One region of the Bacillus sp. CPT56D-587-MTF genome, then DNA from elsewhere that is predicted to be linked to it. Evidence: riboswitches for the same ligand, from Rfam matches in the RefSeq annotation. Region 1 holds a riboswitch; each other region holds the start of a gene.

The links. Region 1 has a riboswitch for cyclic di-GMP ahead of AC3WVZ_RS29150 (methyl-accepting chemotaxis protein). Riboswitches for the same ligand answer to the same signal wherever they lie in the genome.
Region 2: it holds a riboswitch for cyclic di-GMP, as region 1 does, so the genes downstream of both, AC3WVZ_RS22800 (WxL domain-containing protein) here and AC3WVZ_RS29150 (methyl-accepting chemotaxis protein) in region 1, are expected to answer to the same signal.
Region 3: it holds a riboswitch for cyclic di-GMP, as region 1 does, so the genes downstream of both, AC3WVZ_RS03820 (SpaA isopeptide-forming pilin-related protein) here and AC3WVZ_RS29150 (methyl-accepting chemotaxis protein) in region 1, are expected to answer to the same signal.

What each region holds. Positions count from the first base shown of each region.
Region 1 covers NZ_JBYTEF010000001.1:5,642,865-5,650,210, reverse strand. The annotation lists partial or broken gene AC3WVZ_RS29155 (amino acid adenylation domain-containing protein) at 1-2,062, opposite strand, end outside; gene AC3WVZ_RS29150 (methyl-accepting chemotaxis protein) at 2,199-3,941, opposite strand; cyclic di-GMP riboswitch class I at 4,076-4,160, opposite strand; gene AC3WVZ_RS29145 (anaerobic C4-dicarboxylate transporter family protein) at 4,442-5,755, shown strand; gene thiE (thiamine phosphate synthase) at 5,871-6,530, opposite strand; gene thiM (hydroxyethylthiazole kinase) at 6,546-7,346, opposite strand, start outside.
Region 2 covers NZ_JBYTEF010000001.1:4,416,996-4,429,904, forward strand. The annotation lists gene AC3WVZ_RS22775 (WxL domain-containing protein) at 1-232, opposite strand, end outside; partial or broken gene AC3WVZ_RS22780 (WxL domain-containing protein) at 294-1,021, opposite strand; gene AC3WVZ_RS22785 (EF2685/EF0750 family sortase-dependent surface protein) at 1,058-1,375, opposite strand; partial or broken gene AC3WVZ_RS22790 (WxL domain-containing protein) at 1,415-2,386, opposite strand; gene AC3WVZ_RS22795 (IS6 family transposase) at 2,481-3,188, shown strand; partial or broken gene AC3WVZ_RS22800 (WxL domain-containing protein) at 3,253-4,872, opposite strand; cyclic di-GMP riboswitch class I at 5,025-5,113, opposite strand; gene AC3WVZ_RS22805 (ATP-binding protein) at 5,360-6,580, opposite strand; gene AC3WVZ_RS22810 (ATP-binding protein) at 6,577-7,827, opposite strand; gene AC3WVZ_RS22815 (hypothetical protein) at 8,010-8,198, shown strand; partial or broken gene AC3WVZ_RS22820 (catalase) at 8,131-8,475, shown strand; gene AC3WVZ_RS22825 (alpha/beta fold hydrolase) at 8,491-9,300, shown strand; gene AC3WVZ_RS22830 (LTA synthase family protein) at 9,511-11,580, opposite strand; gene AC3WVZ_RS22835 (hypothetical protein) at 11,918-12,148, opposite strand; gene AC3WVZ_RS22840 (DUF3986 family protein) at 12,159-12,455, opposite strand; gene AC3WVZ_RS22845 (ABC transporter substrate-binding protein) at 12,576-12,909, shown strand, end outside.
Region 3 covers NZ_JBYTEF010000001.1:716,945-729,853, reverse strand. The annotation lists gene AC3WVZ_RS03845 (PH domain-containing protein) at 1-1,098, opposite strand, end outside; gene AC3WVZ_RS03840 (PH domain-containing protein) at 1,091-1,567, opposite strand; gene AC3WVZ_RS03835 (DMT family transporter) at 1,798-2,739, opposite strand; partial or broken gene AC3WVZ_RS03830 (hypothetical protein) at 2,831-3,088, opposite strand; one part of gene AC3WVZ_RS03825 (IS5 family transposase) at 3,432-3,874, opposite strand; one part of gene AC3WVZ_RS03825 (IS5 family transposase) at 3,874-4,204, opposite strand; partial or broken gene AC3WVZ_RS03820 (SpaA isopeptide-forming pilin-related protein) at 4,428-10,895, opposite strand; cyclic di-GMP riboswitch class I at 10,955-11,047, opposite strand; gene AC3WVZ_RS03815 (TetR/AcrR family transcriptional regulator) at 11,220-11,756, opposite strand; gene AC3WVZ_RS03810 (CPCC family cysteine-rich protein) at 12,095-12,361, opposite strand; gene AC3WVZ_RS03805 (hypothetical protein) at 12,358-12,795, opposite strand; partial or broken gene AC3WVZ_RS03800 (PH domain-containing protein) at 12,888-12,909, opposite strand, start outside.

The DNA.
Region 1 (7,346 bases):
TAGATGGCACCATATAATCTGGTAATTGCTCTTGTAACTGATAAACTAATTCTGGTATTTCTTTTTTATTTAAAGTTGTATAGAACGCGATTAAATATTGGCTACCTTCCTTACTCTTCTTAGCAAAAACAGCATTTTCTTTTATATTATGATTTTGAGAAATTTTACTTTGGATTTCGCCTAGTTCAATACGATGTCCTCTAATTTTTACTTGATCATCTTTCCGATGTAAAAACTCTATATTTCCATCCTCTAGCAACTTAACGATATCATCTGTTTTATATATATTAACTATAGGATTAAAAGGGTTCGGAATAAAAGCTTCAATTGTTTTATTAGGCTTATTAAAATACCCTTTTGCTAATCCCACTGAATCTATATATAATTCACCAGGTACACCAATTGGACAAAGATTCATATTCTCATCCAAAATCATAACTTGATAATTAGCACATGGTTTACCAATGGGAATACTCGCAACATCCTCATTTAACTGACTAGGTATTTTATAGGTTGTCGTCACTACAGTACATTCTGTCGGTCCGTATACATTATGAATTTCAACATTTGTACCTATTCTTTCTCTCCACAATTTAATAACCTCTACAGGCAACATTTCACCGCCAATCGCAATTCTTTTTAGGGAAGCTAGCTTATATATATCTTCTTCTGCTAAATAAGTTGCTACTTGTCGAACAAAAATTGTTGCTAATGCCAAGATTGAAGTTGCTTTCACTTTATAGATTGCATTTGCAAATGCTTCTACAGACAATCGCTCTTCCTCTAATAGTACATATAAGTTTCCTCCACAGAATAAAGAAGCAAATGACTCCCATACAGAAGCATCGAAACTAAAGGAAGGAAATTGGGCAAATACATCCTCTTCTGTCAATTCATATTGCTTTTTCATCCAAGTATACAGATTAACAACGCCTCTATGAGCTAACATCGTTCCCTTTGGATTCCCTGTTGAACCAGATGTATAAATCATATAAGCTACATCATCACAATGAATAGACAACTTTACATCTGTATCTTCATAAGTTTCACTATCATACATTGAAACTGTTTGAACCCCATCACATGTTATAGGCGTCTCTTTCATCAATATAACTTTCGCTTGGCTATCTTGAATAATGTACTGTATTCTACTTTCCGGATAATCTGGATCAATCGGAACATACGCTGCACCAGCTTTTAATATAGCTACCATACTTACTACTGTGTCTATGCTACGTTTCATAAATATTCCAACATAGTCTCCTAATTGGACGCCGTTTTTAATTAACATATGAGCTATTTGATTACTTTTTTTATTTAGCTCCTCATAAGTTAAAGTACCTTCCCTTGAAGATAAAGCTATACGATTTGGAAATTGAGTAACAGTATTATAGAACATATCGACGATACTTTTCTCAGGATATACTGCTGTCGTATCATTCACTTGACTATAAAGTGCCATCTCGGCCTCTGTAATAACATTAAAATTATTTATATGATTATTATTATTTTGTGATTTATTAATTAAAACACCTTGTATTTGTTGTGCATAACGAGTAATTGTTGTCTCTTTCCAATTAACACTATTAAATATTATTTCTACACTTTGCATATTTTTACTAAATACAAATTGTAATGTATTCGTGTCTTTTAGCTCATAATATGTTTCACCAATAATAATAGGTGACATTTCATATAACGTATTACCGTTTTGAAACTCTTCTATTTCTTCCTCATTCATTTCTTTAATTTGCTCCAGTTGCTCTTCAATTTGTAAATTTAAACTTTCATAGGAGAGAAAATTAGAAACTTCAATAGTAATCGGAAATAAACTTCCTCTTACATGATAAAGCACGACAATATGTTTTTCTTTAGAAATATGATATAACCACGTTGCAGTCGCTCCTATTAAATCTACAATGTGAGTCAAATTTGAAAACAGTTCCGTTTTCCTTTTTATCCTAAGTTCTGTTCCTTGCACATCTTTAGGTATTTTAATACTTCCTTCTACTTTTCCTAAAAATTCTTTTACCATCTCACTATAAGAAATTGCTAATTTCATATTTATGTAAATTCCTCTCTTAAATATAAAAAAGGTGTGAAAATTCACACCTTTTTTATCCCTTATTAAAGGGCAGATTCGTTCAATTCATAATCAGTAGCGGAGATACGCCCTTGATTAGAATTGAACTTTCTCCTTATTCGCTTTTAAACTCACCAATAAGCTCTTGTAATTCCTGAGAGAGCCAACTTAAAGAAGTCGCTAATTCTGCAATATCTTGTACTGATATTTCTTGCTCTTTCATGCTTTCTTCAACATTACTACTGCTGTTGGCATAAGTATTTGCAATATGTGATAATTCATTTACGACTTGACCAATATTCTGGCTATTTTGTAAAATATCACTCGAATTACCAGAAACAGCTTTTACTTGATCTGTAACAGATTGCGCTGATTTTGAGATTTTTTCAAAGAAATCTCCGCTACTTTGAACAAGCGAAATTCCAGTTTCTACTTCTTTTGAACCTTTTTGCATGGAAACTACAGCATCTTCTGTCTCAGCTTGTGTTTCACCAATTAATTTCGCTATATCTTTAGCAGACGCTTCCGTCTGTTCTGCTAATTTTCGTACTTCATCAGCAACAACTGCAAACCCTCTTCCAGCTGCTCCAGCACGTGAAGCCTCAATAGAAGCATTTAAAGCTAATAAATTTGTTTGATTTGAAATGCCTGTAATTACAGTTACGATATCACTAATTTCTTTTGACCTTGTTTCTAACGAATAAATGATGGAAGATAAATCTTGTACTGCATTTTGGATTAAACTCATTTGATTAATAATTTGTCCAATCACTTCATTACCTTCAATTGAATGTTGCTCCATACCTTCAGAAGCAACCGCAACTTGTTTCGCAGCCCCAGTTATCTCTTCTACCTTATCTTCCATTCCATGTACAATCCCTAAACATTGTTGTACTGAAGTTTTTTGAGACTGTGCCCCGACTCTTAAACCTTCAATAGAACTTGCAATCTCTTGAACTGCCATGCTGTTTTCCTCTGTACTCGCCGACAATTCTTGTGAAGAAGAAGAAACTTGCTCAGCAGTTTGCCTTACTTTATCTATAATCCCTTTAAACTTTTCAATCGTGTTATTGAAATAAACATTAATAATTCCAATATCATCTGGTCTTTCTTTTAATTTAATACTCAAGTCACCTTCACCAATTTTACGTAACCCTTCTCGTAAATCTTTTAATGGAGCTAGCGAGTGACGCACGATAAAGAATTGAGTAATAGTCGCAATTGCTAATGAAATAATGATAAAGAGTAAACCCTGTATCATAAACTTCTCTTTTGTAATAGGAACAATGGAAGCATCTAAGTCAGCGGCAACAATTGCAATAATATTGTTTTCTCCATCTGTAATTGGTTCTAATATTGTCACCCACGAACCTATTTCATCTTCATATACTTCTGTCATTTGAGCCTTTTTCGTATCAATCACTTTATCGTATGCCTTCATCCAATGAGCGGGTTGTTCATAATAATCTCCCGGCTTTATAGGAAACGCATTTGTTAACTCTGTAGTCAAACCAACGAGTTGTAATTCTCGCTTTTCATTCGGCTTTGCTCCTGTAACATACGTTTGTCCAACGCTTTTCAATTCTTTTGATACTTCATCTAATTTCTCTGTTAACTTTTCTTTTTTCACTTTTTCGGCTGTAGGATCTTTCGCCATGTCTCTAACTAATTCTACATCCAGTTTTTTCAATACTATTTCTCCTGTTTCAATAGACTGCCTTTCAAATAAAGACATCATACTATTTTGAAACATATTGAAACTTAATGCACCCATACTTCCAACAAGTGTCAAAATAACTAATACGGTTAATAAGACGTTCTTTTGAAGGAACGATAACTTATGCCAATATTTTTTCATTAATATCCACCTTCCTTAATCAACACAAACAAAAAAACAAAATATATGGATATTTTGTTTGAAAATGTTTCTCAATATGTTCGAGAATAAAAAAAAGCCAATGTAAAAGCATTGGCCAAGACCAACCCTATCCGTCCGGTAACTGGCTAGCGTAGCCTTTCGACCTTAGCTCCTGTAGTTTTGCGTCCTCATGTTTCCATCAGTTTGCCTTTCTCGCTGAACGAGTTGAACGATATGGGAGTTCTATGAGAATTAATTTATTCTCTTTCAAAGATTACAACATATAAATCAAAATGTCTACTTATTTAGAGATATAAATACAATTTTTAATGCATTGCTTTTTTGAAATAATTTCAAAAAGTACGTGAATGTTACTTTTTTTGTGTTATATAATAAAAAATGTATAAATAACAAGGATTTCTTCGGGTATTTATTTAATTTTCATTCAAATTAAACTATTCGAATATATCTTAACTAATGAATTTCGGAGGTAGTTTATCATGTTTTGGCTACAATTTCTTACCTTGTTACTCTGTATTTTTATTGGTGCACGCCTAGGCGGAGTTGGTTTAGGAGTAATGGGTGGAGTTGGTATGGCAATACTCGTTTTTGTCTTCCACCTACAACCAACCGCGCCTCCTATCGATGTAATGCTTATGATTTTGGCAGTAATTACAGCTGCTGGTGCTTTGCAAGCTGCTGGAGGAATGGACTATCTTGTTCATCTAGCTGAAAAGGCATTACGAAAAAATCCAAAGCGTATTACTTTTTTTGCTCCAATTGTTACTTATTTATTCACACTATGTGCAGGTACTGGTCACGTTGCCTATTCTGTACTTCCTGTTATTGCAGAAGTCTCTCGTGAATCAGGGATTAGACCGGAACGCCCAATGTCGATTGCCGTAATCGCTTCTCAACAAGCAATTACAGCTAGTCCAATTTCAGCTGCCACAGTTGCTCTTTTAGCAATGTTAGCTGACTATAAAATCACTTTATTAGATATTTTAAAAGTGAGTATTCCTTCCACTTTCATTGCTTGTATGTTAGCAGCATTCGTTGCTAGTAAGATGGGAAAAGAATTAAATGAAGACCCTGAATACTTAAAACGATTAAAAGAAGGAATGATTCCTAAGCTTGAAGAGAAAAAAGAATTTGTAGGTGTAAAGGGCGCAAAATTATCAGTTATCCTTTTCCTTGTAGGAACCTTCCTTGTTGTACTTCTTGGTTCATTTGAAGCACTTCGTCCAGGATGGATAGTTGATGGGAAGTTAGCCCGTCTTTCCATGCCGAATACAATTGAGATGGTTATGTTAACTATCGCGGCTCTTATTATTATTTTCTGTAAACCAAATGTAGAAAGCATTGTGTCTGGTAACGTCTTTAAAGCGGGGGCAACAGCAGTTGTTGCTATTTTCGGTATCGCTTGGATGGGAGATACTTTCTTTAATGGAAACTTAAATATGATTCAAGGATCCATTCAGCATTTAGTAACAAGTGCACCTTGGCTATTTGCCATCGCACTATTCATTCTATCTATTTTACTGTACAGCCAAGCAGCAACTGTTCGTGCCTTAATGCCACTTGGACTATCCCTTGGTATTCCACCAGCGCTACTGATTGCGATGTTCCCTGCAGTAAACGGATATTTCTTCATTCCAAACTACGGCACAATCGTTGCTGCCATTAACTTTGATCGTACTGGTACAACTGGCATTGGAAAATATGTTTTAAATCATAGCTTTATGATTCCAGGTCTAATCGCAACATTCACTTCTATCGGAATTGGAATGCTCTTAATTTCAATTATGTTTTAAAGAAAAAGCACAAACCTTTATTTAAAAAGGTTTGTGCTTTTTTAATCAAATGTTTGTTTAAATTTTGGGGCAGTCTATTTCTCCATGCAGCACTTGAAATGCTACACGTCCTTCCCTACAAACTTCTCTTTACTTCTTCAGCTAATTTTCTCGTACTTTCATACGCCGATTCAGCTAAACTAATTGCTGAAATAACTGAAACACCGTCCGCACCCGCTTCTATAACTGCCGCTGTATTTTCAATTGTAATCCCACCAATACCAACGATTGGCACTGTAATTCCTTGTTCTCTAAAATAGGCTAATCCTTTCGTTCCTTGAACCGCTTTCGTATCTTTTTTCGTACTCGTTGGGAAAATAGGTCCAACGCCTAAATAATCTGCTCCATTTTCGATTGCAAAGCGTGCTTCTTCAATTGTATGAGCAGATACGCCGATAATTTTATCTCCCATTTTTTCACGAACAGATGTAATTCCTTCATCATCTTGTCCTACATGAACACCATCTGCATCTAATTCAATGGCTAATTCTACATCATCATTTACAATGAAAGGAACGCTATATTCCTTACAAAGCGTCTGCAATTCTTTTGCAAAGCGCACTCTATCTTCTCCGATTAAAGAACCTTCCCCCTTCTCGCGAAACTGAAAAATTGTCACTCCACCATCTAACGCTTCTTTCAATACAGCTAAAGGATCCCTTGTGCAGTTATTACTTCCCATAATAAAATACACTTGCAATAGCTTAGACATTTTATCTATTTCAATGCGTGCCATTTCTTTCACTCCCTCTTACTCTAACTCCTCAATCTTTCCATACTTCTCAATATCACCAGAAGTAGTATTCGCTAACTGATTTAAAAATTCAATTTGGAAACTACCAGGTCCCTTTTCCACGGTCTTAGCAGCTGCCAGTTCCGAAGCTACACCATAAAACGTTAATGCTGCTACTGCTGCTTTTACATAATCTTTTTCCACTGCTACAAATGCTCCTATTACAGAAGTTAGTAAACAACCTGTTCCCGTAACTTTCGTTAAAATAGGGTGACCATTTCGAATAACAATAGTTCTCTCTCCATCTGTAACAACATCTTCTTTTCCAGTAATGACCGCAACTGTATTTAGTTCATCTGCTGCCTGCCTTGCAATACTTACAACATTTCCATTTCCAGTACCAGCGTCTACCCCTTTAATTTCCCATTTCTCATTAATAACATTTGCTATTTCAGCTGCATTTCCGCGGATAATTGCTAACTCAATTTCAGCCGGAATATGTCTCGCAACTTCTGTTCGGTACGAAGTTGCTCCTGCACCAACTGGATCAAATAGTACTGGCACATTGTTCGCATTTGCTGATTTACCCGCGAGTAACATCGCTTCTACTTCTTCAGGACGAAGTGTCCCCATATTTAATACTAACGCTCCAGCAATGCTAGCCATTTCTGCTACTTCTTCTTTCGCATACGCCATTACAGGCGATGCCCCAAGTGCCAACAAACCGTTAGCAGTAAAATTTGTTACAACAACATTTGTAATATTATGAACAAGCGGATTAGATTCTCTCACCAAATCCACTACTTTACTAATTTCTTT
Region 2 (12,909 bases), 1.2 Mb from region 1:
AATCAATACTTAGTGGACCATCTGTACCTTTTTTATCTGGATCAACTGGATCTACAGTTTCATCTGGATTCTCTGGATTAACAACATCAATTTTATCTGTATTTTTCTCGAATTTAATGAATGCTTTTGAATCTAATTTCCCGCCATCTTTCTCAGCTGCAAATGCAGACGTCCCTACTGATACTGATGATAATGTTACCGCTCCAATTAATGCTAATTTTGCTAGTTTCATAGTTTTATACTCCTTTATTTTTTAAAATTCATTTATTCTTAATTTTCAATCTTACACAACCTTAGTTTGGTGTATCTTCTAAAGTCCAAGTTAGCTCAGCTGAATATTTCGCACCTTTTTCTTTTGCTGTCGTACCTGGTACGAATAAGCTCACACTCTGTTTACCTTGTTCTGCTCCTTTACCGAATGCAGTGTCCAATCACCCATACCTTTATTCTTTGCGGCAGTAGCAATTTCCACCGCATCTCCACCTGGAGCTAACGTTACTTTATTTTTAAATGTGGTAGGTGCATATTGTGCATCAGTTACAGAATTTACAGCTGGGTTACTTAAGCTTAAAGCTGCATTTGTTAACTCACTATTACCACTTTTAAATTGTGCATTTTGCTTTACTTTCAATTTCCATCCTGCATTTGTACCACGGTTATCTGTTACAGATACGAAGTTAGGTACTTCAACTGTTTTGCTCCCTTGTTTCACTTTGTCCAATTTTGCAAAGTACGTTTGATTATTACCAGAGATAACTTGCTCGCCGAAGTGTAAGTTAGAAACGTAGTTAATACTTAATGGACCTTTTGTTCCTTTTTCATGGTCACCAGGGTTCTCTGGTGTAACTTTTTCATTTGGATTTTCTGGATTATTTGGATCTGTTATGCTTGTATCTTCAATAAACATTACATCTGTTTTAGATTTCATATTTGCTTTTTCTTCCGCAAATGCTGAGGTTCCTACTGCTGCAACTGATGTTAATGATACTGCACCAATTAATGCTAATTTTGCTAGTTTCATATGTACCTTCCCCTTTTCTCTGTTTTCATCTATTTTTTATTTTGAATACACTTGCTTTCCCCTAATTCTTTTGAATACATATAGAGATAAAACAATAGAAAACAATCCTATATATTGTTTGAAGTCCCGTGTCTGGCCTCCTGTTTTCGGTAAATATTTATCTCCATTTTTATTTTTATCAACTGTCTCTTTTTTTGGATTTATCTTTGTCGGATCAGTTGATGTATTTGGTGTATAGCTATTCGAAAATGTAATACCTGCTTTTGAATTCGCACTTGTAGCCGTTACTACATTTGCCATAAGAAACGGCACACATATAAATGTGGAAACGATAATACCAACTATTTTTTTCATTACTCTCTCCTTTCTAAAATTTATATATTTCATATATTTTTAGAGAGGAGCATCGGTTAATGTCCATTCTAGCTGTCCGGAATATTTTGTATTTGCTTTGACATTCGGCCCTGGTTTTACTTGTAAATGAATTCCCTCGTTTTCCTTCCAATTTAGTGAAACCTCCTCGTCGTTTTTAGAAGTATACGAGAATGCTTCTATACTAGAAGTACTTAAAGGTGTATCCTTTCCATTTCGTTTGTAAATCAATGCTCCTGTCAATGTGTCATTTTTTGCTGAAGTTAATGGTGTGATTTCCTTTACATATACACTCCATTTTTGCTTTTTAACACGATCATCGGTTACCTTTAAAGGATTTGAGATCGCTTTCGGTGCGTATGTCGTTGTTTTCGATGGAATTGTTAAATCTCCAAAGGTAATTTCTTTTGGTACGTCTACTAACTTTAAAGTTCCATCAACAACAGTAACTGGAACTTGAATTTCCGCTTGTACACCTTGCTTCGTTTCAATTACAACCGTTACAGTATGATTCCCTATTATTTTGGTATCCGGAATATTGATTAACTTCACTACTGATATTGGTTTATCTACATCCAAATTCGTATCTACAGATAAATCTGTCACAAATTTAGAAATATCCATTTTTGTTAAATCTGTTCCTTGCACTACTTTTTGTGGGACTGATTTCCCAATTGGAATACCTTTATACCTTATTTTTGCGATTCCATCTCGATTACTATCTTGCCCATTCTTATCGCCATCTAAATAATTTTTAGCTGACACCGGTATTTCAAGATAACCACCTTTGTAATATTTCATTACATCGGCACCTTTTACAGGAGAACCTGTAATTGTCATCTCGTAAATTTTCCCGTTGAATTCTTCTGTTTTTAGCGCATTTTCTTTCGCAACTGCAGTGACTTTATTGTTTTTCCTACTAATATCAAAGAAGCTACTTACATCATCTCCACTCTCCACATCTTGAATGGAAACATCATTCACAGTAAAATCCAGGGTTCTGGTGCAAAAAAGCGAAATGATTTGAAAATGCTCTTTCAAACTTGGCAATACTGGTGCTATTACTAAAAAAAGGTGTGTGATCAGTATGGAAAAAGAAAATATATTCAAATGGAAACAGTATCAGCCTGATATCATTGTATTAACCGTACGTTGGTACCTGCGGTACAACTTAAGTCTTCGTGATTTAGTGGAAATGATGGAGGAAAGAGGATTATTCTTAGTACATACAACAATTATGCGATGGGTGCATCAATATGGACCAGAATTAAATGAGCGTATTCGAAAACATTTGAAACCAACCAATGATTCTTGGCGTGTGGATGAAACATACATCAAAATCAAAGGAGAGAAAATGTACTTATATCGCGCGATTGATTCTGAAGGAAACACGATTGATTTTTATTTAAGTCGTAAAAGAGATGCGAAGGCTGCCAAACGTTTTCTAAAGAAAGCCTTGGCTTCTGTTCATGCCACAAAACCTCGTTCGATAACTGCTGATGGCGATAAAGCCTATCCTGTTGCAGTACGTGAACTAAAGGAAGAAAAGTGTATACCACACGGTATACCACTTCGTGTAAAAAAATACTTAAACAATATCATTGAGCAAGATCATCGGTTTATCAAAAAACGGATTCGGAATATGCTAGGATTGAAATCATTCCCTACAGCTATAAAAATGATTACTGGAATAGAAGCTATGCATATGATCAAAAAAGGACAAACTCTCCAAGGGGAGAAGTCTGTCCAAAAGCAGATATATCTTATCAATGAACTCTTTGGTTTAACAGCATAAAGTTCCATTCCGTTAGGAATCTTCTATTCTTTTTTCACATTCCACTATTGTTGCACCAGAACCTAAAATCCTTATTCACTTCACTTTCTAATACAAAAGATTTCGCATAGTGAATATCTTTCGATTGAGCAGGCATATTTTGATATACCTTATAAGAAAGTTGACGGGAATTATCTTCCACAATATCTCCTATTACACTTGGAGCTGGAATTTCAATTTGTGTGATCGCTAATTGGTCGTATGCTACATTAACACCTGAAGCATTTAATCTAACTTCTAGCGGTAATTCTGTTAAATTATCAAATGTAATTGTCATATCTGCTTCTGGAGTAGCTACTGGGCCTGCTGTTCCAGAAAACTCTATTTTATTATTCCCTTTATCTTGATACCTAATTGAACTCGTATCATACACGTATAAATTCGTTAAATGACTACCATCATTACGCAACGTAACATTTTTATAACTATTTATCCTTTTAAAATTCCACATTGCCGTTAATGGTACTTTTTTACTTGTTCCGTGCTCATAAAATTCAAAGGAAGCATTATAAGTTTGTCCTGCCCTTCCGTTCCCATATAATTGTAAAAAGTTTTTTGCATCACCTTTAGTTATTGGTGTTTTAACATCTACAGATGAAGCTGTCATAGATTGAATATTAATACGGACATCAATCCATTTCCCTTGATATTCACCAGCTTTTTTTACTAATACGTACTGTTCTCTATTTGAATTTCTAAATGTATATTGACTTTGACCAGTTCTGTCATCGCTACTACCCTTTACCTCATATGTTACTTGTGGGCTCCAAACAAATCTAAAAGCATATTTACCCGAGATAGAAGGCCCTTCACCTGTTCTATTATTTATTACCTTTACATTTGGATATTTAAGAATACTTGTAACAGGACTAGCAGCTAGTAGAGATTGGCTCTTTAATACCTTCTCAGCTTGAATAGCAGGTAATTCCTGATTATTTTCGTTGACCTTATTGCTCTCTTTTAATTCATTTTCCTTTGATACGAGTTCTTCATTAACCTTTTCTTTCGCTAAAGTCTTCGTTTCTTTTGGAATTTCAGCATTAGTAGCATTTATTTCTTGTTTTTTATTTTCTTCCGATACTTTCACTTTTTCACTGATTTCTTTTTTCACAACTTCCTCTGAAACCTTTGGATTTTCATCAGAAATAGCTACATGTAAAGCCTCTTTTTTCTCTCCAACATGCAGAGAAGGAGATTCAATTTTCTTTTCATTCCCTTCAAACTTCACCATCGGTTCAAATTTGTACTCTCCAGCTTTTTTCATTTGAATGACTACATATACGTCACCGATAGAATGACTTTGTTCATTCTTTTCAATTTTTACAATGTGATCTTCTGTTACTGAAATGTTTTGAATCGCTTTATTGTTTTCATTCATTTTTTTCGTTTCTGCTTCATTAAACAGCTGCTCATTAGATAATTTCAGCTCGATATTAGCATCTTGTTTATTTGTATTTGTAATCTTTAATACTACATTTTCATCAACTTTTATTTCTTGTTTATCCATATGAACGATAAAACGTCCTTGCTCGTCGTTTGTAACCGCATAAACTTTCGTTGCAGAGTAGTCTAGCACACCAACTTGTGTAAATAATATTCCTCCAGCGAGAAGTATACGCCCAAATTTCCCTATTTGTTTTTGCAATGTACTTCCCTCCCTCGCTTCCTATATACTGAATATTTCGAACATTAAATTTATTTTCTAGCTAAATTTACAATCATAGTGTATATTCCTAGAAAATAAAAAGCCTGGTTGCCTTTTCGATTTTCATACATCACAACATGTGTGAAAATCCAAACTGCAACCAGACTATCATAGTAATTTTCATTACCTTAGACTCTTAGCTTTGCGACCTATCCTTTCGAATAGTGTGCCAAATATAGGTATTTATTTATCGTGTTTTGAATATACCATTAAAACCCAAAAAAGAAAATAGTTTTTTTAGAAAAAAACTATTAATTTTTATAATCTGATTTTTTTCTAGGAAATCCATATTGAAAACTTTCAAAAAACATTTTGATGCTAGAAACACATCATACATTCTTTATCGATAAAATGAGATTTTTACCATACACAAATAGCGAGATAAAATAAAAAAACATCACTTCCAAATAAGTGATGTTTTTTGTAGTTAATGCAGTGGTAACATAACTTCAACCGTCGTTCCAACCCCAACTTCACTTTCAAAACTTATTTTACCGTTGTGGTCTTTAATAATTTTTTCTGTAACTACTAAACCTAGACCAGTTCCTGTTTCTTTCGTTGTATAAAAGGCTTCATTTAATTTTGGAATTTTATCTTTCGGAATGCCGCATCCCTCATCTTTCACTTGAACGATGATTCCATCTTTTACAGTAACTTTAATCGTAATTGTTCCGCCAACTGACATTGCTTCAATTGCATTTTTGATTAAATTAAAAAAGACCTGTTTTAATCGTTTTTCATCACATGTAATTGATGGTAAGTCTTTACTGTAAATACCTTGTATGTAAACTCCTTGTTTTAAAGCTGGCTTTTCCATAACTCGAATAACATAAGAAATAATTTCTTGTATGTTATGAGTTTCTGATTCTAGTGATTTAGATTTCTCAAATCCACTAAGTTCTGTAGCAATTATATGAATCCGATCTACTTCTTGTTTCATAATATCACTATAAATTTTATCCTCTGGATGCTTGTCTGCTTGTTTATTCACAAGTTTTTTTAAGTTTGCTAAAGGTCTTCTAATCTTATAACCAATAACCGTTGCCATCTTTCCAACAGCTGCTAGTTTTTCTGTCTGTTTTATTTCTTTGTCCATCATCTCAAGCGTACGAACGTAAGACTGAACCCTTAAAAATATAATCCAACATATGATAGTAAATACGCTATATAATGCCATTGGGATTAAAACGAGAGAAGATTGAATAATGATTCCTGTAAGAGCATACTTTCCGATAAGTATCGCTGGAACTAACCAGAAATATCTTTTATTCACAAAGATTGGTGCAAACAAAATAAAAAATCCTTCTACTATATTTCCACCGTCAAATTCTGCATCGCTACCATAATAAATCATAATGTTATGGATACAATCTAATACATTATAGCCAATTAGAATAATATACTTTACCGCAAAAGCATTCTTCCATTTCATAAAGTATATTCCAATGCAAAACAATACCACCATCAAAAAGTAAAGCCATAAACCTAAACCATCTTCAAACTCTCCTACACCTTCTTGCTCTCCACCGATTAATGGTACGATAAATTCATAGGCAAGATCATATACAAAAAATATAATAAAAAATAAACTTAAAAATGCTTTCAGCGCCTTTATTTCTTCATTTTTAAATATATAGCCTTTATTCATATGGTAACTCCTAGCTTTTCTTCCACTTGGATTTCAGTATTTCCACACTTCCTTGGGAGAATGATGTCTATTCTCGTTCCAGTATCTTTTTCACTTGAAATATGCAACTCACCAAGGTGCTCGGCGACAATTCGATTCGCTACCGTCAGTCCCAGACCAATTTTATCTTGTTTCGTTGTATAAAAGGCCTCTGTAACACGGGGTAAGTTTTCTTGCTTAATACCATGACCATTATCGATCACACTGATCATTACATATTCTTTCCCTTTATTTTCTAATTGTAAATGTAATATACCACCTTGTCCCATTGCCTCTAAAGCATTTTTTATCGTATATAAAAAGACTCCTCTTATTTTTCGTTCATCACATTCAACTTCTATTGTTTTTTCTTCCACATTAGAAATAAACTGAATGTTTAATTCATCTATTTTTTCAAGAAGACTTGTTATTACTTGTAATACAATTTTTCCTACATCATGTTTCTTATAAATAGAAGGTTTGCATGTAGCAACTTCCATTAACTCACTTATCATATTATTCATATTTTCTATTTCAAAAATCATACGTTTATAAATAGGATCCTCTTCATGCTTCTCTCGTTGTAATTGCGTAAATCCTTTTAATGAAGCAAGTGGATTTTTAATTTCATGTCCAACCGTCGCTGCCATTTTTCCGATTACTGCTAATTTCTGTGATTCACTAGCAATCGCAATACTTTCCTTTACAGCTGAAAGATATTGTAAAAATCGGTTTAAAATGATATATGCAGCTATTAACATAAGTGTATACATAATAAGGAACATAAATGCTTTTACTTCCTCTAATACAAATAAATAAATTAAATATTTTCCTACAATAGAGGAAAGTAAAAACACATAGAATTTTTTATTTAAAAATATAGGTACAAAGAAAATGAGAATAATTTCTATTATATTTGTCGCATCAAACGCCGCCTTATTATAAAAAACATACGAAAATATATTAGCGAGTTCTATCCCTATGTATGCAAATATCCATGCATATTTAACAAGGTTTGCCTTCTCTTTTTTCATTAAATATATATTCACGCACAGTATTGCTACTCCGCAAATAACTTGCCATATTATGCTGTATCCCTTATCCATTATTGATTTATCTTCTAATACGATTGCATAGAAAATTTGATATACAATAACAATGACATATAACACCCATAAAAGGATTTTTGCATTTCTTTCTTCTTTATATGATAGAAAACTTTCTTTCACTTCAACACCCCTTCAAAATAATATCTCGAAGAATACCATTTATTATAATAAATGATTTTCATAGACAAACAAAGATAAATCGAACATTTGAGGAAAATCATGCCAACTATGCAATATCTTCATGCTATATACAAGCATAAAAAACATAAACAATAATACGTATATTATGGGAGGTGTTTTTTATGGATGGCAAAAAAAATAAAAAGACCGAACAACTCCAATCTTTCATGCGTGAAAATGAAGGAAAGGAGATGACAACAAATACAGGTATTAAAATTTCAAACGATGAAAACTCTTTAACTGCCAGTGATCGTTTCCGAACGATTAGGCATAGTGCAGGGAACGCCAAATGGACAGTGGGAAGTAAATGATACTTTCTTAACAGGCTCACCACTCTTTTATGATGGATTACTTCTTATCGGCGGAAAGATGGATGATCATTTTCTTAACAACGCAAGTTCATTTGTCGTAGAATCATATAATCACTTTAAGCCGATTGGCTCCTTCCAAAACGGCTCTTCTATTATTCAATCTTTAAATATCGAAGGAAAGCCTGGTGTTTTAATAGAACAAGACTCTACGCGACTAGCAAATAAATTTATTAAAGCTATGACAAAACAACGCTTTTGGGATCGAGTATATTCATAGAATAGGGGGACATTTATGTTTGTTACTGTCGAGAAAGATGTGCATATTTTTGTGCAAGACGTTAATCCTGGTCCAGGTAGTAAGACTGTTTTCTTCGTTCACGGATGGCCTTTAAATCATCAAATGTACCAATATCAACTCAATGTTTTACCTGAGCATGGCTTTCGCTGTATCGCCATGGATATACGAGGGAATGGGCAATCTGATAAGCCATGGACTGGTTACACGTATGATCGATTAGCCGATGATATCGCAATTGTTCTGGAAGCACTTCAAGTAGAGAACGCTACATTAGTCGGTTTCTCAGTTGGTGGTGCTCTTTCTATTCGCTATATGTCTCGCTATAATGGACGCCGCATTTCTAAGCTCGCATTAATTGACGCTGTCTCCCCCTCTTTCGTTAAAAATCAAGAGTCCCCTTACGGTGTACCGAAAGAACAAGCAGATGCTCTCATTAATCAAATGTATGCTAATTTACCAAAATTTTTAAATGATGTATCTTTATCCTTTTTTAATAGAAACTTAGAGGCTGCAACCCTTGAATGGTTTTCTTATCTCGGTATGCAGTCCGCTTCTTATGCCCTTATAAAAATTTTACAAGCAGCTGCAAATGAAGATGTAACGAAAGATTTAAATAAAATTAACGTCCCAACAAAAATCTTCCACGGCGTTCACGACCAACTAATTCCTTACAAAAGTGCTGAGCTTACGCAACAACGAATTAAAAATTCTCAGTTACATGCTCTTACAAATAGTGGTCATGGTTCACCAATCGATCAAGCGGATGAATTAAATAAAGAACTGATAAAATTTTTACATGCATAACAACTGCAATACAAGAACGAAAGTTAATACAATCGATTTTTCACAAAATATAAAATTCACATATTTCTCACAAATACACAAATAAAACGATTACATTTTCATATATACTAAATGTACAGGTAATACTCCCTAAACCCAGCTTGTCTGGTTACCCCGTTAAATACTATGAAAAAAGAACTTGTATCGTTATACAAGTTCTTTTTGTTTCTTTTATTTAAAGAGGATATCTTTACTATATTGATTTCCGACGAGTAAATCATATTGGAGCATTTTATATTGCTCTAACATTTCTTTTTGTTTCTTTGTTAAATCATTGATTACTTCTCCATTTTTATCAACTTTTAATTCATCTCTAAGCACTGGTATTTCCTTGTAAAATTCCGATAAAAATTGATAAAATAAGGATTTATTTAATCCTGCATAATCAAAAATAAGATTAGAAAAATGAATTGGGCTTACTAAACCTAAATTATCATTTGGCATATCAAAGTTTGCATACATTAATAACGGCGTTTGCGCCATCGCTAAACGTTCATTCGGTGTTTTTTCATTCGTTATATACCCATTTTCTTTATAAAAAGATTTATTTGTTCCTAATGATGGAAGATGATCTCCAAAGAATACTAATAATGTAGGTCTATCTAAATTATCTAGTTGCTCTATTAAATATTGAAGAGCCTCATCTGAACGTCTTAATCCTTCTGTATACGTCTCTAATTCTCCCTTTGAATCTTCATTTTCTAGACCGCTAATTTCTATTAGGTTTTCACCAAATCGGCCCTCTGTAAATGGAAAATGATTTTGCATCGTAACTGCATGAATAAATGTAGGTTGTTTTTGTTCCTCTAACTCAGCAATTATCTCTTTACTCATCGCTAAATCACTAATATAATCTCCATCAATATCCACATTTTCCATCGTGTCCTCTGCATTAAACTTATCAAATCCTAACACCTTATATACATCGTCACGTTTAAAGAATGTGCGACCAAATGAATGAATTGCACTTGTATAATAACCTTCTTTTTTCAACGCCGTAGGGATTGATGGAATTTCTTTCTTATTTGTAATAACCTGCTGATATGGTATAGAACCTGGCTTTAACAAACTCATTGAATAACTTGTTAATGCCTCAAATTCAACGTTCGCCGTATTTCCCCCAAATGTAGGAGAAATAGTTTGTCCACCAGGAAAGTTTTCTATATAATGATGTAAATTTGGTACAGGATCTTCACTAAAAGAAAGGTTAGTTACTTTCGTCGGATCCCAAAACGATTCACTCATTACAAAAATAATATTCGGTTTCTCTTTTTTCTTTTGGCTCCCTATATTTCCACTATATTGTTTTTTTATATCGTTTGCTATTTGAAGCATATTTTCTTTAGAATAATTTTTTGGTTTTTCCATAACTGTTGTATCTAAATTGCTAATAAACCCAAGTACAAAACCATTTGAAGCATAGTTCTCATTTTGATTCCACAAAACAAAATCTACACCTGATTTTTGAAATACTTTATTCATAAATGTATTCGCAAAATTACCATACGTATATAGAACAAAAATAGACCCTACTACTAATAAGGCTCTTATTCCTAGATGAATCTTTACATTTTGAATATACCTTCTCATATATATCCCTGCTACAATACAAGCTACGATACTTAAGATAATGACAAAAATATAACTCCAACTAAAATAGTCCATCACCATCGGTATAACAGATTGCATATGCGTAATTTGTGTAAAATCAGAAGGATATAACGGATCACCTCTGAAAATAAGCTTCAAATAATTCACAATACATAAAATGACTAACGTACAGCTCGTTAAAACCATACTTAGAAAAACCTTACCTATTAAATTATATACAAGAATATATATTGCATAAATTACTACAAAACTTAATATAAACTGCATATTATAAAAGTAAATCCAATTCATTGCCTCTATGAAACTCATATTAACTTGCATGACAATATAAAATAACGCTACTGTATGAGCTAGCAAAAATAATATAAAATGCACTCGTAGGGATGCTCTAAGTATAGACATCTCTTTTTTATTGAAATGCGTAATATAAAACGTTATGCCCCATACGAAAATCATCATAACACTTAAAACAAGCTTTTGATTTAAATGATCTTTCATCATGTCTAAATTGAAAACCTTTAAAATCATAAACAGTATAGTTATTACTAATAAAGTCACCATACTACTTATAATGCTAGAAATTAATATATTTCTTTTTGGAAGATGAAAAAGTGTAGAACCATACTTCAATTCATTCCCTCTTTTCTATGTATTAATTTCACCTCGCATCGAAAAAACTATTTGTATTAAAATAACATATATCCTATATTTCGTCTGCAAACTTGCTTCTACTATAAATATATTTCCTTAATACTTCCTTAATCAATAGTTAAATTGTGGCATACAAATTACTCATTCTTGAAAAGCTTAATTTTAGCACTCCACTTTATGATATAATAACTATTTTTTAGAAATCCTTAATGCTATTAAAGATTCCACATGAAAATACGAAAGAATTAATAAACAAGCGTTGTACGTTTTTAACAACTATTACTATAACGAAAAGAGAAGATGGTTAGCATGTGTATTATATAAAAGGAAGCAGCCATATTTTCCATACGATACATACGAGTACTGTAACTACAAAATCAAAAAAATCTAATCTCGGGCCTTTTTTCATATTCATATGTAGCCACATATGAAACCATTTTATTTTTGTATATTTATGGATGTTTTTCTTTGCAAATCGGTAAATAAGCATTTGCATAATAAAAAATCCGGCCACAAAAATAAATAATAAGATGAGAAATCCAATCACAAAATTCCTCCTATTTTTGTAGCGTTTTTTCTACTATCCGATTTTTCAAAACCCACTCTTCAAACTGGGCACTTCCAAATTCCCAGCTAAGATCGCGAGCATGTACAGAAAAAACGTAATAACCGGCATATTCATCCATAAACCTACCTAACTCTACATCGTCTTTCTGAATACCGTATACTCCAAAATTAAAATACACATCCCATACGTCTTCATTCTTTCTCTTATAAGCAATCGATTCCATATCACATTCTGTCCCGAAATAATCAAGATGTAAATGTACGCTATCATCGTATTCGTACTCCATTTTATCACCCCTTATATTTGTACTTCTTTACCACCAAAAAAATTCCTGCTATCTACACTCACATATGGGCGATTACCTACATATCATGCTTGTAGAGTGACTTCTAGGAGGTGTTATATAGTGAAAAAATTAATCGCGATTTTTTGCATCATGTTACTAGCTGTTTTTACTTTTGCTGCTTGTAGTAGTAAAAAAGAAGGTACGAAAGAACAAACTCAAAACATTCGCGTCGGCGAAGTTACCCATTCTCTCTTCTATGCCCCATTATATGTTGGGATTGAAAAAGGATTTTTTAAAGATGAAGGACTAAATATTGACCTACAAACAACAGCTGGTGGCGATAAAACGATGACCGCCCTATTATCTGGCGGAATTGATATTGCTCTCGTCGGTTCTGAAACGTCTATTTACGTTCATCAACAAGGAGCGAAAGACCCTGTCATTAACTTTGCAC
Region 3 (12,909 bases), 4.9 Mb from region 1:
ATATTGTTTAAAATATATACTCACGCTGGCAATTAGAACTGTGAGTATGATACTTATTAACCAGCCCATAATGAAATAACGACGCAACGCTGTTTTTGGTAAGTGAACGATCTCCGCTTCGATTTCATATGGTAACTCTAAATATGTGATCAGGTGCTGTACATCTTTTTTCTTCATAAATGGATGCAACATTACTTCGTTACTTGCTGCTCCAATACTTTGAATTGCTTCCACTTCAACAGCACAATAGCCAAACGGCTGGCGAAGCATACCTTCTTTTACAGTAATCGCTTGAATGCGGTGCAATTTTAAGACAAACTCTTTCTTTTCAAATAATCCTTGAACGATACGAATCTCTTCCCCTTTTCGCTCAATTTTAAAGTTTGCATATTTCAACACATATCCAGCCGTGGAAATAATCCACGAAATTGCCATTAAAATTAATGCAATTACAATTAGTTTATAAACACCGTTTCCCATCACATACGCTTCTACTTTACTTGTGAATCCTTCAGGAAGAACAAAATCAAACTTTGTGTAAAGAAGTACTAGCCCAGAGAACACTAGTCCGAACCGACCAGATGTAATCGCTGCGGCTAAAACCTCTTTCGCTGTTAACTGATAAACCGTCTTGCTTTCTTCCTCTTCTATTTCTTCTTTTACAGTAGTTTCTTTCTTATGTAATAAAGAAATTAAATGTTTTGCCTCGTCTTCTTTAATACCAGCCAACATCACTTCTGGTTCATTACCACCACCGGCTACTTCTATATTTAACTTCATAAGTCCGAGCATTTGATAAATGATGTTAGAAGACGTACTAATATTTTGTACACGCTCTTTATTTAAATAGCTTTCCTTCTTTACAAAAACACCGTGCTTTATATGTAAAATATTATTCTCAATCCAGTACACTTTAAAATACCATTTAATTGCTGAAAAAATAGCCATGATGAATAAAACAACCAGAAGAAAAAGATAAAATAAATACCAAGGTTCCACTTGTTCATCAGGTTTAAATAAAACAAGAATAATAAGTGGCAACAAACTCGCAATCCTAATACCTAACAATATCGTAATCGGATGTTGCCTCTTATACATCCTTATCACTCACTTTCGCAAGTTCTCCAATTTGTCTTTTCAGCTGTTCTGCTTCTTCTTTCGTTAAACCTGGAATACTATGAGAAGTTGCGGCTGTTGAAATATGTAATTCTGCTAAATTATACTTTCTCATGATCGGCCCTTGCTCAATCGTTACGTGCTGCACACGGATCATCGGAATAAGTACGCGTTTTACAACAAACATTCCCTTTTGAATCTCAATCTCTTCTTCATTTAATCTGTAACTATAATAGCGTTGACGTAAATTTGGAAACACAAAATAATCAAGGGGAATAAATGTAATAGCTCCTGTTACTAATAGTCCGAACAACCAGCCCCACCAGTTAAAGTTAATCATAAAAAAGAAATACGCAATTACGACTGTTAGTATAACTACCGCCCCAATTAAAGCGTGCATCCTCCACACTTTCAGCATATTAGAATGAATCTCCCTTTCTAACGGCTGCATCTCATCACTCCAATTCTATGAATTTATTACTTATATATTATCAAAAAATAAGGTTTTATATACATTTTTGTAAATTTATAGTCAAATAAAAATAGTTGAATCAAAAGCATATTAAAGAAACACATACCTCAGTTTTGAAAATTATGTATTATAAATATGAATTATATTGAACTAAAATAAACCTTACATGATTCATGCAAGGTTTATCGTTTTATACACAATATATTTCATTATTGTTGAGATATACTAGCATCGCTTTCAATTTGCTTTTCTTTTTGGCTTAGCTTTTTATCTTTAGATTTTTTTAATGTTAAAGTCATGCCAATAAAAATAAAAAGAATTCCTGTTATTTGCATTAAAGTTGGACGGAATCCAGTAAGTACAGTATCTAATAATATTGCCACTGCCGGATCTAAAAAAACTAATATTGAGATGGTTTTTGTAGATAAATAGCGTAAACTATCAAAAAACAGATAATATACTATCCCTGTGTGAATAAAACCAGTAGCTATAATATATGTCCAATTACTTTGAGTGAGGCCACTAAAAGCATCTAAATCTATAAATGGTATTAAAAGAAATATCCCCAAGAATGTTTGTAAAAATGTCATTGCATACGCACTCATTTTGTTAATCCCTTTACCAAATAAAGTTGTAAATGCATAAAAGAGAGCTGCAAGAAATCCCCATATCATACCTGAAGACATTAATGAGCCGACAGAGAAGCTTCCATCAATACCAGCAATTAATAAAGCTCCTGCAAAACACACAATTATTGAAATGATAGATATGAATGTTAATTTTTCTTTAAAGACGATACTTCCAATTAACAGTACAATTACTGGTGCAAGATGATAAACTGAGATAGCAATGGTAACTGACATATTTTCAAAGGCTTTAAATAAGAAAACCCAATTAAATACTAAGAAAAAACCACATATTAAAACTTGAATAACTTCTTTTCGTTCCCATTTATCTTGTTTATATTGCCCTGTAAGCAACCAGCATACACTTAAAAATATTGTCGCAAAAATACACCTTACAAACACTAATTCAAACGAAGGTAAGTTTGTTTGAACAGAAAAAAATCCAACTGATCCAAAGATAACCATTGATGCTATCATCTTTAAGGCCGGTACCGTTTTCTCTTGCTTAAAACTCTTTTGAAGCAAATTAATCCCCCTCCAATAAAAACTCGGTTTATAGTGAGAAAAACACCAGCCTAAAAAAAGGACAGGTGCTTTTCCTCAAAAACACTCAATTGTAATCATTACTATTATCTAAAATATAATCTGGTGAATCAACATACTTTATATACCTTGAATAAGATCTAGCACGGCATTCACTGTACGCATCATCTTCCAAATTATAATAATCTAACTGTGCTTGTGTTAATAAACGATGATTCTCTTCCTCTTGTAAAAAGATTTCATTTGAGATTTCAAGGAATCCTTTAGATTCAAATTCATGTACCTTTTCTTCTATGCTAAACCCATTCATTTTACTAAGAACAAACGTCATTATAAAAACCTCCACACTATTGTATTTTTCTATCTCACCCTATGTTAGAAATGCAATAAGTAACCGAGATTCTTGCTTAATAAAATTTAAAATTATGATATTCAATTAATACACCAAATGAAATATATGTAATTCATTAAAATTATTTATTAAGCAATATTATATATCCTTTTGGTTATTTTTTTAATTATCTGAAGATTTATCAACATTAGTCTTAATATTCGAAATTAAAGAAATGGATTTTTCAGAAAGATAAAACTGCGCGTATTGCAATTATTTATGTATATAACTTTTTTAAAAATTATATTTTAAATATAGCTAGGGTGTGTCTAAAAACTGTTGTTCATTGTGTTAATCGAAAAATGGCAGCGATATACACAAAGGCTAAAAAAGAAGATGCCAGCTTATCATACCGTGTTGCGATTCTACGGAAATGCTTGATTTTATTGAAAAAACACTCCACTAAATGGCGTTCTTTATATAAATACCAATCCACATTCCAAGGAGCTTTCGCATTTGATCTGGGTGGAATGGTATAGGTTGCTTCATGATTGGTAATATAGTTACGAATCGTATGAGAACCATAGGCTTTGTCACCAAGAATATTGCTGCCCTTAATTGGTATTTCATCCAAAAGCTCGCAAACTGGAGTGCTATCAAAAATATTTCCGCCAGTCAAATGAAATAAAATGGGGTTGCCTAAACCATCAACAATTGTATGGATTTTGGTAGTTTTTCCACCGCGACTCATGCCAATATGCTGATGAAACTCATGATTTATGGCCTTTTTTTTGCACCAGCACTATGTTGATGCGCTTTGATACTGGTTGAATCTATGCTGAGATTTTCAAAATCCGGTTCAGCATTTAATTCTTGAAAAATGGTCAGTAGGACACCTTCATCACGCCATTTGCAGAAGCGAGCATACACGGTTTTCCATAAGCCGTAATGGTCCGGCAAATCACGCCAGGGAGCGCCGCTCCTAGCTATCCATAAAATAGCATTGAACATTTCACGATTACTTCTTTTAGGCGGACGACCAGTAGAATACGGTGGGAAAAAGTCTTTGATTTGTTCCCATTGTTCATTTGTAAGTTCGTAGCGGCGTGGCGTCATAGAAAATACCTCTCTCTAAATGGTTTGAGGTAATCCTACCATAGAAATAGTTTTTAGACACACCCTAGTTTTTTATAATTTTTTTGATATAATTACATACGGGAAAAGGGAAGAATTTTGTCTTCCCTTGTGTTTTTATTTGCATCTAGTACTTTTGCTAGATGCTTTTTTTTATGCTAAAAAAGGTATCCTCAAATACTTTGAGGATACCTTTTCACCTTTATTATCTCTGCTGTTTTCTACCTAATACGAGTAACCCAAAACTCATCATTACAAGAAGTGCTCCCATATATGGTTCCACAGGCATTTTCTGCCCTGTCTTCGGTAATTCTTTTTCAGGTTTCTCTGGATTCGGTGTCCCTGGCTTTTCTGGATCTGGTGTTCCAGGTTTTTCTGGATCTGGTGTTCCAGGTTTTTCTGGATTCGGTGTTCCAGGTTTTTCTGGATCTGGTGTTCCAGATTTTTCTGGATCTGGTGTTCCAGGCTTTTCTGGATCTGGTGTTTCTGGACCTGGTGGTGCTAAATGATTCAATTTGTTTAATACTTCTAATTGAACTGCATTTATCATTCCATTTGTAATTTCAAATGGAATTGGATTAGTTAATTTTTCATATCCCTTTGGTGCTTCTACTTCTACTAGTGTGTAGTTACCTACAGATAGATCTGTGATTTTTGCCTTTCCATCTTTATCTGTTGTTACTTTCACTACTACTTTTCCCTTTTCATCATGAACTTCAAACACAGCTCCTGATAAGACTTCCTTGCTTTCAGCGGCCATTTTTGTAATCTCCACTGAACCTTTGTCTAACTGTTCGTTCTCTACTTTCAATGATAAGACTTTTGTCATACCTTTTGTAATTTCGAATGATACTGGTTCCGTTAACTTTTTGTAACCTGGTAAGCTCTTCGTCTCTACTAATTTGTATTTTCCTACTGATAGATCTGAAACGTTTGCTTTTCCTTCTTTATCCGTCGTTACTTTCGCAACTACTTTGCCTTTTGAGTCACGTACTTCAAATACAACATTTTCTAATGGTGCTTTACTGTCTTTATCTATTTTTGTGATTTCTACATTCCCCGTATCTACCATTTCATTTTCTACAGTGAACGCTAAAGATTTTGTCATACCTTTTGTAATTTCAAATGGTACAGGCTTTTCTAATTTTTTGTAGCCTGGTAAACTCTCTACTTCTACTAGCTTGTACTTTCCTACTGATAAATCTGAAACTGTTGCTTTTCCAGCTTTATCTGTCGTTACTTTCGTTACTACCTTGCCTTTGTCGTCTTGTACTTCAAAGACTACACCTGCTAACGGTGCCTTATTATCTTTATCTATTTTTGTAATTTCTACTGAACCTTTGTCTAACTGTTCATTCTCTACTTTTAATGATAAGACTTCTGTCATACCCTTTTTAATTTCGAATGATACTGGCTCTGTTAGCTTTTTGTAGCCTGGTAAGCTTTCTACTTCTACTAGTTTGTAATTCCCTACAGATAGATCTGAAATTTTCGCTTTTCCTTCTTTATCTGTTTTTACTTTCGTTACTACTTTGCCTTTGTCGTCTTGTACTTCGAAGACTACGCCTTCTAATACTTTTTGACTATCTTTATCTACTTTTGTAATTTCTACTGAGCCTTTATCTACTAATTCATTCTCTACTTTTAGTGATAAAACTTCTGTCATACCTTTTTTGATTTCGAATGATACTGGTTTCGCTAGTTTTTTATATCCTGGTAAGCTTTCTACCTCTACTAGCTTATATTTTCCTACTGGTAAATCTGAAATTGTTGCTTTTCCTTCTTTATCTGTTGTTACTTTTGTTACTACTTTGCCTTTTTCATCTTGCACTTCGAATGTTACGCCCGCTAATACTGCGCCACTTTCTTTGTCTACTTTTGTAATTTCTACTGAACCTTTATCTAACAGTTCGTTCTCTACTTTCAATGATAAAACTTTCGTCATACCTTTTGTAATTTCGAATGATACTGGTTCCGTTAACTTTTTGTAACCTGGTAAGCTCTTCGTCTCTACTAATTTGTACTTTCCTACAGATAAGTCTGAGATTTTTGCTTTACCATTTTTATCTGTTTGTACTTCTGTTACTACTTTTCCTTTGTCGTCTTGTACTTCGAAGACTACGCCTTCTAATACTTTTTGACTATCTTTATCTACTTTTGTGATTTCTACTGAACCTTTGTCTAACTGTTCATTCTCTACTTTTAATGATAAGACTTCTGTCATACCCTTTTTAATTTCGAATGATACTGGCTCTGTTAGCTTTTTGTAGCCTGGTAAGCTTTCTTTCTCTACTAATTTGTACTTTCCTACAGATAAGTCTGAGATTTTTGCTTTACCATTTTTATCTGTTTTTACTTCTGTTACTACTTTGCCTTTGTCGTCTTGTACTTCGAAGACTACGCCTTCTAATACTTTTTGACTATCTTTATCTACTTTTGTAATTTCTACTGAGCCTTTATCTACTAGTTCATTCTCTACTTTTAGTGATAAGACTTCTGTCATACCTTTTTTGATTTCGAATGATACTGGTTTCGCTAGTTTTTTATATCCTGGTAAGCTTTCTACCTCTACTAGCTTATATTTTCCTACTGGTAAATCTGAAATTGTTGCTTGTCCTTCTTTATCTGTCGTTACTTTTGTTACTATTTTGCCTTTTTCATCTTGCACTTCGAATGTTACGCCCGCTAATACTGCGCCACTTTCTTTGTCCACTTTTGTAATCTCTACTGAACCTTTATCTAACTGTTCGTTCTCTACTTTCAATGATAAAACTTTCGTCATACCTTTTTTGATCTCGAATGATACTGGTTCTGTTAATTGTTTGTAGCCTGGTAAGCTTTCTTTCTCTACTAATTTGTACTTTCCTACAGATAAGTCTGAGATTTTTGCTTTACCATTTTTATCTGTTTGTACTTCTGTTACTACTTTGCCTTGCTCATCTTGTACTTCGAAGACTACGCCTTCTAATACTTTTTGACTATCTTTATCTACTTTTGTTACTTCCACATTTCCCTTGTCTAACATTTCGTTTTCTACTGTTAAAGCAAGAGATTTTGTCATACCTTTTTCAATTTGGAAAGTAATCGGATCTACTAATTGTTTATATCCTTTTGGTGCCTTTACTTCTACTAACTTGTATGTGCCGACTGATAAATTAGTAACTTGTGCTTGTCCTTTTTTATCTGTCGTTATTTTAGCGACTACTTGTCCTGCTTCATCTTGAATCTCAAATACTGCATCAGCTAAAGCATCTTTATTTTCTTTATCTACTTTTGTAATTTCTACATTTCCTGTATCCACTAATTCATTTTCTACAGTCAATTGTAATGCTGTTACTCTACCCTTTTCAATTTCGAATCAAATTGGCTTTTCTAGTGGTTTGTATCCTGCCGGTGTTTCTACTTCTACCAACTCATACTTTCCAATAGATAAATCTGAAACGTTTGCTTTTCCTTCTTTATCCGTTTTTACTTTCGCAACTACTTTTCCTTTTGAATCACGTACTTCAAATACAACATTTTCTAATGGAGCTTTACTATCTTTATCTATTTTTGTTATCTCTACATTCCCTGTATCCACCATTTCATTTTCTACTTTTAATGATAGAACCTCAGTCATGCCTTTTTTAATTTCAAATGATACTGGTTTTTCTAACTTTTTATAACCAGGTAAACTTTCTACCTCTACTAATTCATACTTTCCTACAGGTAAATCTGAAACATTTGCTTTTCCTTCTTTATCTGTCGTTACTTTCGTAACTTCCTTACCCTTTTCATCTTGTACGATGAATGTTACTCCCGCTAACGGTGCTTTATTATCTTTATCTATCTTTGTTATCTCTATATTTCCCGTATCTACCATTTCATTTTCTATTTTTAATGATAAGATCTCGGTCATACCTTTTGTAATTTCAAACGATACTGGCTCTGTTAATTTCTTATAGCCTGGTAAACTTTCTTTCTCTACTAATTTGTACTTTCCTACTGATAGATCTGAGATTTTTGCTTTACCATCTTTATCTGTTTTTACTTCCTTTACTACTGTTCCAGCTTCATCTTGCACTTCAAAGACTACGCCTTTTAATGCTTTTTTGCTGTCTTTATCTATTTTTGTAATTTCTACTGAACCTTTATCTAACTGTTCATTTTCTACTTTCAACGATAGGACTGTTGTCATACCTTTTGTAATTTCGAATGATACTGAATCTGTTAGCTTTTTGTAGCCTGGTAAACTTTTCGTCTCTACTAATTTGTACTTCCCTACTGATAAATCAGAGATTTTTGCTTTACCATCTTTATCTGTTTTTACTTCTGTTACTACTTTGCCTTGCTCATCTTGCACTTCGAAGACTACGCCTTCTAGTACTTTTTGGCTATCTTTATCTATTTTTGTAATTTCTACTGAGCCTTTGTCTAACTGCTCATTTTCTACTTTTATTGCTAAAGCTTTTGTCATACCTTTTTTTATTTCAAATGGTACTGGTTCTGTTAGCTTTTTATAACCTGGTAAGCTTTTTGTCTCTACTAATTTGTACTTTCCTACTGATAGATCTGAAACGTTTGCTTTTCCATCTTTATCTGTTACTACTTTTCTTACTACTTCATCTTTCTCATCTTGGACTTCAAATTCGACACCCGCTAATACTGCTCCGTTTTCTTTGTCCACTTTTGTAATTTCTATATTACCTTTGTCTACCATTGCATTTTCCACTTGTATTGGGAATATGCCGTCCCCTGTTACATTTACTTCGAACTCTGCTTCTTTTAATTGGTAGCCTTCAGGCGCTTTCGTTTCTTTTAAAATATATTTCCCTGGTGCTAACGGTTTAGAGATTGCCTTACCATCTTTATCTGTAACAATATGTTCGACTACTATACCGTCTTTTACTATATCAAACTCTGCATTTGCTAATGGTTTTTCACCATTTTCCGAATCAATTTTCTTTACTTCAATTTGACCCTTTTGCATAGTATTTTTAATTTCAATTGTTTTTGTTTCTCCAGCTTGAAGTGTAACCTCTACTGGTTCTTTTAATTTTTGATATCCTTCTGGTGCTACTGTTTCATAAACTTTATACGTTCCAGGAGCTAAAGTTTGAGGTACTGAAAAACCTTTTTCGTCCGTTTTTAGTTTTGCAACAACTTCATTTGCACTATTTCGAACTTCAAATTCGGCACCTTTTAACCCTTTGTTCAGATCCTCAGAATCTATTTTATGAATCGATACTGTACCGTCTTTTGGAGCTTCAGGCGGCGTAATAGTTACTTCTTTTGATGTTAATGTTTTATCATCAAAATGTAATTCCGCTTTATTAGGAATCTTCTTATCTACGTAAGAAGATAAGTCTGCATTATTTTTAATTTTCGCCTTGATACTAAGATTGATTCTCTGGTCTTCATATGACTTATAGTCAAAATTCTCACCAAACGTAAATGTTACTTCACTTCTTTGCTTATCTATCTTTAACGTCCCTTTAGAAGTAATATCTTGGCCATTTTGATCATACACTTTTGCCTCTAATACTTCTAAAACATCTTCTAAATCATCACGAATTACCATTGATGTGTATTTAGGAGGATCGTTTGGTATATGTGTACCAACTTGGTATTGAATCACTTGATCCATTTGTGTTAGCTGCTCATTCTCTACAAGCTTGCCATTCTCATCAACTATATTTTTTTCAATACTAGGTGGATTATCGTCACCTGAACCGGTTCCTCCCCCACCACTTACGAATACTTGTCCTACTTTTTCTTCAGTTTTAATATTTTTACCTTCTAATTTCACAGTATTTTTATGAGGCTTTGCAGAAGGATTAGTAATCTTTGTTTTATATCTTAAAATATAACCTTTTGAACTGTCTGGAAACTCAATTGTAAATCCAGCCTTTGTTGCATTAATTTTAATGTTAGATAAATCTGCTGGCTTAATATTTGTTGGTGCATAACCATCTTCAAATACAGCCTCTTCTAATACTACGCTGTCTGTAATTAACTCATGCCCAGGTCCTAATGTATCTGTTAATTTAAGATCTTGCATTTCTGTTCCAGTTGCATTTACATATACAAGCCAATCAGCAATCGAAGGATCTTCTTGATTATAAGAACCCCATTTCAATAGATTATCTGTATTGGGCTGTGGCTTCGGTCTCTCTGTCGTATTACTTACATTTACTTCTTTATTGACGATTTGACCATCAACGTTAAATTCTAATGGAATTTCTTTAACACCATCATATGCTTCTAGACCAAAGTAGAATTCTACGAATAAAGAACCTTTAATGTTATTCTTTCCTTCTACGTAATCCCCCATAGTACACGTTAATAGACCCTTTTTCATCTCACATGTACCAACTGTTTTTCCTTCAGCATCTTTTAAAGGAAAACTCATATTCATAAGGTCTTTTCGAAACTCTTTTGGCATATCAATTGTGAATTGATCTCCACTTTTTATTTTTTCTTTAGCTGACCACTTCACTTCTACTTTCATACCATCTGAGGCTTGATACGGTTCAGATGTCGTGCCATCAGTACGGGAAATATTAATTTCGTCCACTGGACTTTTCATCACAGCAGCTTGAATAACTGGAGCCCACACATTCAGCACTGAAAATAATACTAGAAAAACTAATGAAACCATTGAAATATGTCTTTTAGTACTTTTCATTTGCATAGTTCCCTCCTATTTTTTATATTTATATAACAAAAAAAGACCGTCCGGTTGCATCAAAAATGTGCAACCAGACGATCTTAGTAACCAATATGTATTACCGTAGACTCTAAGCTTTGCGGCCTATCCTTTCGAATAGTGTGCTAAAAATATCTTTTATTCTTTTTTTGTTTCATTTTCCTCTTAAACCAAATATTACTATACCGTCTGGACGGTTATAATTCAATACTCTATAAAATTGTTCTATTTTTCTAATAAAAAAAATAATTCACCACTACATTAAAGAAGCAACGGTGAATTATTTTCACATTATATAGTTCGTATATTCTATTTATATGAATTTCTAATAAGAGCTTGAATCACTTTTTCTCTTAACTCGGGGCTTAGTCTTCCAACCCCTAAATATTCCGAATACCATAATCCATCTGCTGCTAATCTAATAATTGTTGCACAAACTGCATCTATCTCATCGTTTTCTATATTCTTTTGCAGTTGCTGAAATGATTGTTGTAATGGCTCAAGTAATTCAGGTTTTAACATGAATGCTGCCATCATACTACTAGATAACTCTTCTGTTCTTCTCTCATTATTTAATCTTTCCTCTACAAAAGAGCGAACCCATCTCCCTTTCTTCTCTGCGTCTTCCGCAACTTTATTGTAAATGGCCCCTTCATAATCCTCTACCCCTCTGACTATCATACCTTCTATTAAAGCTTCTTTATTTGAAAAGTGATACAATAATCCACCTTTACTTACACCCGCCTCTTTTGCCACTGCTTCTAAGGTTAATTTAGCAACCCCTTTACATTGCACAATTTGAGAAGCGGCCGCCAAAATCTTTTGCCGCGTTATGCTTATACTCATTCCTTTTTAAAACCCCATTTCTACTAAATTTATATAAATACGAATCTTATTTTTAATATTGTTGATTACTACTAAGTATTTTCTTTATACAACAAAAGCTTCATTACCTTTGAATTTTTAGTTACTTATTCTATTAAAAATTTCCATATCATTCAATATGATAACATTAAACACACAAAGCTGACTATACATCTATACTTTTGTATTTATTGAAAATATATCCATTAATAAAATTTACCAATTTAGTCCTTCTTATTACCTTATAAGACGGCAGTAATTCTTTCAGCACTAAATAAAAAATGTTATTACTCCCATTGAATTGAGTAATAACATTTCACTTAACAAATTCGCTGCCAACTAGCATCCTTCACATCTTCACTAGTCGGTTTTCTAACTAATCCAATAAAACATTCCTCGCAAGCACCAAATACAATAAAATTTTTCTGTGCTTGTCTTAACGAGACTTCATTTGCACCGCCTTCAAAGTCAGGATTGTTAAACTGTACCTCATCATCTTCCCAGTAACATATATTACAAATTTCATATGTACCTGGTGGTTCTTCTTCTATTGTTCTATACCCGCAGCACGGACATGTATATTTCATTCTGTTACTCCATTATTCATTTCTTTTTTCTCCCATATATTCCGGCCCATAAAGAATGTCACAGCACAAATCATAGTTATCCCCATGAAAAATGTATTAGAATCTTCATATGTAGTTGGAATGCCTACCGTTACGAAAACAATACTAAAAGCTAAAAGTAGATATAATAATAAAGATATAATATAGCTGAGTTTAAATCGTAAAATGATACCTCTAAACAATAGCTCACCAAGTAGACAGCCACCTAAAATAATAGGTACTCCGAAATACAATGTAAGGACTCCCATTTGCGCAGTAGATTGAATTATCTTTCCAATTATGTTCGGCGAAACCAGCTCACTATTGTTTCCCATCCTATCATATAAATCAAGTGCTGTTGCTGAAATAAAGAAACTTAATATAGAAAATGAATACGGTATTAAAAATTTGCTCACTCTCATTCACCTCGCTTTTTTCTTTACATATATTATTCATTATTTTCGCATAAAAAAATAGCCCGTCTTCCGCGAAAGACGAGCCGTTCCACTTAATTCTCACTTAACTTCTTC